Regions from separate parts of the Burkholderia sp. JP2-270 genome, predicted to be linked through region 2. Evidence: riboswitches for the same ligand, from Rfam matches in the RefSeq annotation. Region 2 holds a riboswitch; the other holds the start of a gene.

Region 1 (4,185 bases), 880 kb from region 2:
AGACCGATGTTGAACTGGTCTTCCCAGCGGAATTCGAAGCGCGCCTTCGACAGCGCGTTGTCGCGCACCTGTGCGCCCGGGTGACCCTTCGCGAGGTCGGCGGCGTGCGCGGCGAGCTTGTACGTGATGATGCCTTCCTTCACGTCGTCCTTGTTCGGCAGGCCGAGGTGCTCCTTCGGTGTCACGTAGCACAGCATTGCGGTGCCGAACCAGCCGATCATCGCGGCGCCGATGCCCGACGTGATGTGGTCGTAGCCCGGTGCGATGTCGGTGGTGAGCGGCCCGAGCGTGTAGAACGGCGCTTCCTTGCACCAGTCGAGCTGGAGATCCATGTTCTCCTTGATCAGCTGCATCGGCACGTGGCCGGGGCCTTCGATCATCACCTGCACGTCGTGCTTCCATGCGATCTGCGTGAGTTCGCCGAGCGTCTTCAGCTCGCCGAGCTGCGCTTCGTCGTTCGCGTCGTAGATCGAGCCGGGACGCAGGCCGTCGCCGAGCGAGAAGCTCACGTCGTACGCCTTCATGATCTCGCAGATCTCTTCGAAGTGTTCGTACAGGAAGCTTTCCTTGTGATGCGCGAGGCACCACTTCGCCATGATCGAGCCGCCGCGCGACACGATGCCGGTCATCCGGTTCGCGGTGAGCGGCACGTACTGCAGGCGCACGCCCGCGTGGATCGTGAAGTAGTCGACGCCTTGCTCGGCCTGCTCGATCAGCGTGTCGCGGAAGATTTCCCAGGTCAGGTCCTCGGCCTTGCCATTGACCTTTTCGAGTGCCTGGTAGATCGGCACCGTGCCGATCGGCACCGGGCTGTTGCGGATGATCCACTCGCGCGTTTCATGGATGTGCTTGCCGGTCGACAGGTCCATCACCGTGTCGCCGCCCCAGCGGATCGCCCACGTCATCTTGTCGACTTCCTCGCCGATCGACGACGTGACGGCCGAGTTGCCGATGTTCGCGTTGATCTTCACGAGGAAGTTGCGGCCGATGATCATCGGCTCCGATTCCGGGTGGTTGATGTTCGCGGGGATGATCGCGCGGCCGCGCGCGATTTCTTCGCGCACGAACTCGGGCGTGATCTCGGCCAGCGCGTTTGCGCCGAACGCAGCAGCGCCGAACGCCTGGCCCGGATGCTGGCGGCCCATCATCGCGGCGAGCTTCGCGCCGTTCGGGCCGCTCGACTTCAGGCTCTCGATGTACTCGGCGCGGCGCTGGTTCTCGCGGATCGCGATGTATTCCATTTCCGGCGTGATGATGCCCTGACGCGCGTAGTGCATCTGCGTGACGTTCTTGCCGGCCTGCGCGCGGCGCGGGTTGCGGTGCAGGCCCGGGAAACGCAGGTCGGCGGTGGCCGGATCGGCCGCGCGCTCGAGGCCGTACCGGCTCGACAGGCCGGAGAGCACTTCGGTGTCGCCGCGCGCTTCGATCCAGCGCTGGCGCAGCGCGGGCAGGCCCGCGCGGATGTCGATCTTCGCTTCCGGATCGGTGTAGGGGCCCGACGTGTCATACACGTAGATCGGCGGATTCTTTTCGCCGCCGAAGCCGGTCGGCGTGTCGGCCTGGGTGATTTCGCGCATCGGCACGCGGATGTCGGGCTGCGAGCCGGTCACATAGACTTTCCGCGAATTCGGCAGCGGCGCGACGGCAGCGGCATCGACGTGGGCGTCGGCGGACAGAAACTTCGGATTGGCGTTCATGCGATCTCCTGTGTGAGCGCCGGACAGGCGCTTCGGCGCTTGCCCGGAGCCCTTGACGAATGTGGGGCTCGAGCTAAGCAGGAGACGAGGCTTGGTGAGGCGGCGGATTTCGTCAGAAGGATGGCGGCGAAATCCGTACGCTTCCCTGCGCTGGCATTATCCAGATCAGGTTCAAAGGGTATTTCTCACCCGCAATGCCGGTTGTTTGACCGAACGCATTGCAGGACCCCCGCGTTAGCAAGGGCACACGATACACCGGGTTTGCGGCGGTTTCAACCGGGCGTACAGTGATTATCCCGGGGCAGTCGCGCTATGGCGGGCTGCATGGCAGGCGGGTGCGCCGCAACACGCTCGGTTGTCGTCCGGTCCGGCAGCCCGGTCGGCGGCGGATGAGCGGTGCAGCATGGCGGGCTGTCCGGCCGGCAAAAAAAATATTTTCAGATCGGCTGTCATTTTCCGTGACGTCGTCCGTCTATTCGGTTCCTCAAACCCATGTTTCGGAGAGATGTCATGAAAAAAGTACTGATCGCAGCCTGTGTCGCCGGTTTCGCCATGGTCGTAACGGGTGCGTATGCGCAGAACGACGCGATGTCGAAGGAAGGATCGTCGATGTCGAAGGACGCGATGGGCCACGACGCGATGGCCAAGGACGGCGCGATGAAGAAGGACGCCATGAAGAAGCACGCGACGAAGAAGGACGCGACGAAGAAGGACGCGATGTCGCACGACTCGATGGGCAAGCCGACGTCGGGCGACAAGATGGCACCGTCGAACTGACGGAAACGGACGGAGCGCGGCCGACGCGCATGTCGCCGCTGCGTGCCGGGACGGCACGCGGTGCCGGCCGACGCGCGGCACGCGCCACGCCGCACGTTCAGCGCATGCGCGGCGTGGCCGGTCTCCGGCCCCGTCTCGCGCTCCGTCGCCTCATTCCGGGAGTTTTCATCATGCAAACCGTTCCCGCCACAGGGCGCACGGCCGCCACGCCGCCCGCGCGCCCGATCCATCCGCTGTGGGTGCGCGCGAGCCACTGGCTCAACGCGCTCGCGGCCGTGCTGATGGCGCTGTCCGGCTGGCGCATCTACGACGCGTCGCCGATCTATCCGCCGTTCACGTTTCCTCACGGCATCACGATCGGAGGCTGGCTCGGCGGCGCGCTGCAATGGCATTTCGCGGCGATGTGGCTGCTCGTCGGCAACGGGCTGTTCTACCTCGCGATGTCGCTCGCGACCGGGCGCCTTGTGCGCAAGATGCTGCCCGTCACGCCGGCGTCCGTGTGGCGCGACGTACGCGCCGCGCTCGGCGGGCGGCTGTCGCATGCCGACCTGAGCGTCTACAACGCGGTGCAGCGCGCGGCGTACCTGACCGCGATCGTCGATCTCGTCGTGCTGGTGCTGTCGGGGCTCGCGATCTGGAAGTCCGTGCAGTTCCCGCTGCTGCGCGAGCTGTTCGGCGGTTACGACAACGCGCGCGTCGTGCATTTCTGGGCGATGTCGCTGCTCGTCGCATTTTTTGTCGTACACGTCGCAATGGCGCTGCTGGTGCCGCGCTCGCTGCTCGCGATGCTGCGCGGCCGCTGACCCGCGAGCCGCGGGCGAAGGAAATCATCATGTCGGAATCCGAAAACAGGCGCGGCCAGCCGCGCTGGACCCTCGACCGGAAGTCGCTCGAACTCGACGTGCGCCGCGCGCTCGAGATGCCGTCGCGGCGGCTCTTCAACCGGCGCGTGCTGACGCTCGGCGGGCTGACGATGCTGACCGGCTGCACGCTGCAGGACGATGCGTCGGTCAACACGTTCCTCGAGAAAGTGTCGCGCATGAACGATCGCGTGCAGGCCTGGCTGTTCAGCGGCGAACGGCTCGCGCCGACCTACACCGAAGCCGACATCACGCGGCCGTTCCCGTTCAACGCGTACTACGGGATCGACGACGTGCCGCACGTCGACGCGTCGACGTATCGGCTCGTGCTGTCCGGCCGCGTGACGGGCAAGCGCGTGTGGACGCTCGACGAGCTGTATGCGCTGCCGCACGCCGAGCAGATCACGCGGCATATCTGCGTGGAAGGGTGGAGCGCGATCGGCCGCTGGGGCGGCACGCCGTTCGGCGCGTTCCTCGCGCGCGCCGGCGCCGACACGCGCGCGAAATACGTCGGCTTCAAGTGCGCGGACGACTACTACGAGAGCATCGACATGCCGACCGCGCTGCATCCGCAGACGCTGCTCGCGTTCGACTACGACGGCCGCCGGCTGCCGCCGGAATTCGGTTTTCCGATGAAGCTGCGGATGCCGACCAAGCTCGGCTACAAGAACCCGAAGCACATCATGGAAATCTTCGTGACCGATACGTTTCCGGGCGGCTACTGGGTCGATCAGGGATACAACTGGTTCGGCGGATCGTGAGCGGCGCATGGCCCGGCATCGCGGCGCATGCGCGTGCCGCGCTGCATCGCGTCACGGGCGTCACGCGTCATGCGGATGCGTGCACCTGGA
Region 2 (4,185 bases):
TCGGCCGTGCCGCCCGTCATCTGGCGGCGCAGCGCGACCGTCACCATGCCCGGCCGCGACGCGGCGATCGAATCGGACAGCGACTGCAGCGACGGATAGCGCGACGTGCCGAGCAGCACGCGGCTCGCGAAGGTTGCGCCGTACAGCGTCAGCGCGTCGGCGGATGTGAGGGACGTCATGTCGTTTTCCTGGAAGTGCGGGGACGAACCGGCGGCGCTCAGCCGCCCGCGACGGGGTGCACGACGTCGAGCTTGTCGCCCGCCGCGAGCGCGCGCGCCGCATGCTGCGTGCGCGCGACGAAGTTGCCGTTCAGCGCGACCGCATACGGCGGGCGCGCGCCGTACGCGGCGAGCGCGTCGGCCACCGTCGCGCCGTCGGGCAGCGTCAGGGTCTGTTGGTTGATCTGGATATCCATGAGGCTTGGTCGGATTCGGTCGGCGGCGCGCGTCAGGCCGGCTGGCGCGCGTCGTTGCGGTGATGAAGGAGCGTCGGCCAGCGCGCGGCGGCACGCCACGCGGCGAACGCGTCGGCATCGCCGAACGCGCCGCCGAGCGCGGCTTGCGCGACCGCGACCGCCGCGTGCGCGACTTCCGGCGCGATCATGAAGCCGTGCCGGTACAGGCCGTTGACTGCGAGCGTCGATGCGCCGTCCCAGATCACCGCCGGGCGATGATCGGGCAGCGTCGGCCGGCACTGCGCGTTGAGTTCGAGGATGCGCGCCTCGCCGAACGCCGGATGCACGGAGAACGCCGCGCTCAGCAGTTCGAGCGCGGAGCGCACGCTGACGGGCGACATGTCCTCGCCCTCCACTTCGGTCGCGCCGATCACATAAAGATCGTCCTGCTTCGGTGCGATGTACAGCGGATAACGCGGATGCAGCAGCCGCACCGGCCGCGTGAGCCCGATGCCCGGCGCATGCACGCGCGCGACCTCGCCGCGGATGCCGCGCAGCGCGGGCAGCGCGGATTTCGCACCGAGCCCGCGGCAATCGATCGTGAAATGCGCGGCGGGCAGGTTCGCGTCGTCGATCGCGACGTGCCAGTGCAGCTCGACGCCGCGCTCGGCGAGGCCCGCCGCGAGCGCGCGCAGCGCCTGGCGGTTGTCGAGCTGGCCTTCGCGCGGCAACAGCAGGCCGCGCGCGAAGCGGCCCGCGAGCGCGGGCTCGGCCGCATCGACCTGCGCACCCGCGAGCGTGACGAAGCCGCCGTCGAACAGGTCGGCCGGCGCGTTCGCGCGCACGCGCCGCTCGAACAGCGGCGCCTCCGCGCGGTCCGCGTGATGCCAGACGACGAGCGTGCCGTGATGCTGGAAGAACACCGGCTCGGGCAGCTCGGCGAGCCATTGCGGCCAGCGCGCGAGCGACGCGACGCCGAGCTCGGTGATCAGCAGCTCCGCGCTCGCCGCTTCCGCGAGCGGCGCGAGCATCGCGGCCGCGATCCACGCGGCCGACTGCTCGCCGTCCGGGCCGCCGCGCTCGTACAGCGCGACGCGATGCCCGTCGCCGGCGAGCCGCCACGCGATCAGGCGGCCGACGAGGCCGCCGCCGAGCACCGCGAAATCCGGCCGTGCGGGCCGTGAATCCTGGACGTTCATCGCGCACGCTCCTCGCGAACCGCGCGAGCGCGCACGACGAGCGTCGACGCGCACGCGCCGTCCCGTGCGAACGCACGCGACATCGGGCCGGGAGCCATGCAAAAGACTGAAGATTGTGCGGTCATCATTCCTTCCGTAACGCGCAATGCGCGTACCCAAAGGACGAAACCGGCAGCAAAGGCCGGCCGGGCGGGACTCGGGCGCTGACCATGTGGGATGGCAGCCAGCGCGGCCCGGCGGGATCAGAAACTTCCCTCGCCGGTATTACCCGGATCGGGTGCGAAGGGTCTTTCTCAGCCTCGCCGCACCGCGCTGAACTTCCGCCGGCCGCATGCAAAGCACCCCTGTTTCGTCGTCGGCCATTAGACCATAAAAGCGGAAAGCGCCGCAAACTGTCCCCCTGCGGCAAATTCGCCGGAGCCCTGCGCCGCTCTGGCACAATGCCCGCAGGCCGGCCGCGCGAGCGGCCGGTTGCCGCGTCACCGCCGGCCCTTAAGCGCCGTTTAAGACGCGCGGGCGACCATCCGCAACGCCCGCCGTCAGTCGGCGCCTCGCCCCGGCATGCCGTATCGCGGCGCGCGCCCGGCTTCGCCCGGCCCGCGCGCCGGCTACTCATCAGGAAGCACATGACCCAATCGATCGACCCCGTCCGCTCCGCCGCCTCCGACGCGCCGCAGGACGAGCGCCCGGTATCCGCATGGAGCCTCATCAAGCCCTACTGGGTATCGTCCGAATGGAAAGTCGCGTGGGGGCTGCTGGCCACGATCATCGCGATCAACCTCTGCGTGGTGTGGATCAACGTCCGGCTGAACAAGTGGAACGCCGAGTTCTACAACGCGCTGCAGTCGAAGGACGTCCACGACTTCCCGCACCTGCTGATGCAGTTCTCCGCGCTCGCGTTCGCGTTCATCATCCTCGCGGTGTACGGCCGCTACCTGCGGCAGATGCTCGGCTTCCGCTGGCGCCAGTGGCTCACCGACCGTTTTCTGGGTCAGTGGCTCGGCGATCGCGCGTTCTACCGGATCGAACGCGACCGCCTCGCGGACAACCCCGACCAGCGGATCACCGACGACCTCCAGTCGTTCTCGACCACGACGCTCGCACTGTCGCTCGATCTGCTGTCGACGGTCGTCACGCTCGTGTCGTTCATCACGATCCTGTGGTCGCTCGCCGGTGCGCTGACGTTCACGCTCGGCGCCACGCCGATCTCGATTCCCGGCTACATGGTGTGGGCGGCCGCGCTGTACGCGGTGGTCGGCTCGCTGATCATCCAGAAGGTCGGCCATCCGCTGGTGTCGATCAACTACCAGCAGCAGCGCGTCGAGGCCGATTTCCGCTTCGGGCTGATCCGCGTGCGTGAGAACGCCGAGCAGATCGCGTTCTACGACGGCGAGAAAACCGAGACCGGCAACGCGCAAAACCTCTTCATGCGCATCCGCGACAACTGGTGGCGCGTGATGAAGTACACGAAGCGCCTCACGTTCGTGCTGAGCTTCTACGGGCAGATCGCGATCATCTTCCCGCTCGTCGTCGCCGCGCCGCGGTACTTCGCGGGCGCGTTCTCGTTCGGCGTGCTGATGCAGATCTCGTCGGCGTTCGGCACCGTCAGCGATTCGTTCTCGTGGTTCATCAACAGCTACTCGACCCTCGTCGAATGGCGCGCCACCGTCAACCGTCTGCGCGAATTCAAGCGCGTGATGGGCACGTCGCACCTGAAGGAAAGCCTGTCGCCCGCGACCGAGCACGGCGGCATCAACCTGCACTACGTCGACGCGGCAAAGCTGTCGACGTCGTCGCTCAAGCTCGCGCTGCCGAACGGCAACGCGCTCGCGGACATCGGCAACGTCACGATCGAGCCGGGTTCGCGCTGGCTCGTGATCGGTAAATCGGGTTCCGGCAAGAGCACGTTCATGCGCGCGCTCGCGGGCCTGTGGCCGTTCGGCGACGGTGCGATCGACGCGCCGGTCGGCGCACGGATGATGTTCGTGCCGCAGACGAGCTATTTGCCGATCGGCACGTTGAAGGCCGCGCTCACCTATCCGGCGACGCCCGACACGTTCAGCGACGACGCGTGCCGCGACGCACTGCGCGCATGCCGCCTCGAGGATTACGTCGGGCGCCTCGACGAAACCGCGCACTGGACGCGCGTGCTGTCGCCGGGCGAGCAGCAGCGCCTTGCCGGCGCACGCGTGCTGCTGCACAAGCCCGACTTCCTGTTCCTCGACGAAGCGACCAGCGCGCTCGACGCCGACAACGAAGCACGCCTGTACCACCTGTTCGCCGAACGGCTGCCGAAGGCCGCGATCGTCAGCATCGCGCATCGCGAGTCGCTGGCCGCGTTCCACGTCGGCACGATCAACGTCGAGCGCGTAAACGCCGGCGACAAGGTGGCTGCGTGAGCGCACGCGCCGCGCACATCGTGCGGATCGCGCTGATCACCGGCGCAGGTTCGGGGATCGGCGCCGCGCTCGCGCGGCGGCTCGCGGCGCCCGGCATCGCGCTGGCGCTGCACGCGCGCGGCGCCGACGATGCGGCGCGGGCCCGGCTCGCCGAAGTCGAGCACGCCTGCACGGCGGCCGGCGCGGAGTGCAT

The links. Region 2 has a riboswitch for thiamine pyrophosphate ahead of DM992_RS02070 (FAD-dependent oxidoreductase). Riboswitches for the same ligand answer to the same signal wherever they lie in the genome.
Region 1: linked by a shared signal. The riboswitch ahead of thiC (phosphomethylpyrimidine synthase ThiC) and the one ahead of DM992_RS02070 (FAD-dependent oxidoreductase) in region 2 are both predicted to bind thiamine pyrophosphate.

The regions. Positions count from the first base shown of each region.
Region 1 covers NZ_CP029824.1:3,274,986-3,279,170, reverse strand. Annotated here, with positions in the region: gene thiC (phosphomethylpyrimidine synthase ThiC) at 1-1,697, opposite strand, end outside; TPP riboswitch at 1,822-1,938, opposite strand; gene DM992_RS15445 (pentapeptide MXKDX repeat protein) at 2,208-2,474, shown strand; gene DM992_RS15440 (cytochrome b/b6 domain-containing protein) at 2,645-3,277, shown strand; gene DM992_RS15435 (molybdopterin-dependent oxidoreductase) at 3,307-4,095, shown strand; gene DM992_RS15430 (XRE family transcriptional regulator) at 4,156-4,185, opposite strand, start outside.
Region 2 covers NZ_CP029824.1:435,153-439,337, forward strand. Annotated here, with positions in the region: gene DM992_RS02060 (thiazole synthase) at 1-179, opposite strand, end outside; gene thiS (sulfur carrier protein ThiS) at 218-415, opposite strand; gene DM992_RS02070 (FAD-dependent oxidoreductase) at 448-1,593, opposite strand; TPP riboswitch at 1,827-1,949, opposite strand; gene DM992_RS02075 (ABC transporter ATP-binding protein/permease) at 2,220-3,992, shown strand; gene DM992_RS02080 (SDR family oxidoreductase) at 3,989-4,185, shown strand, end outside.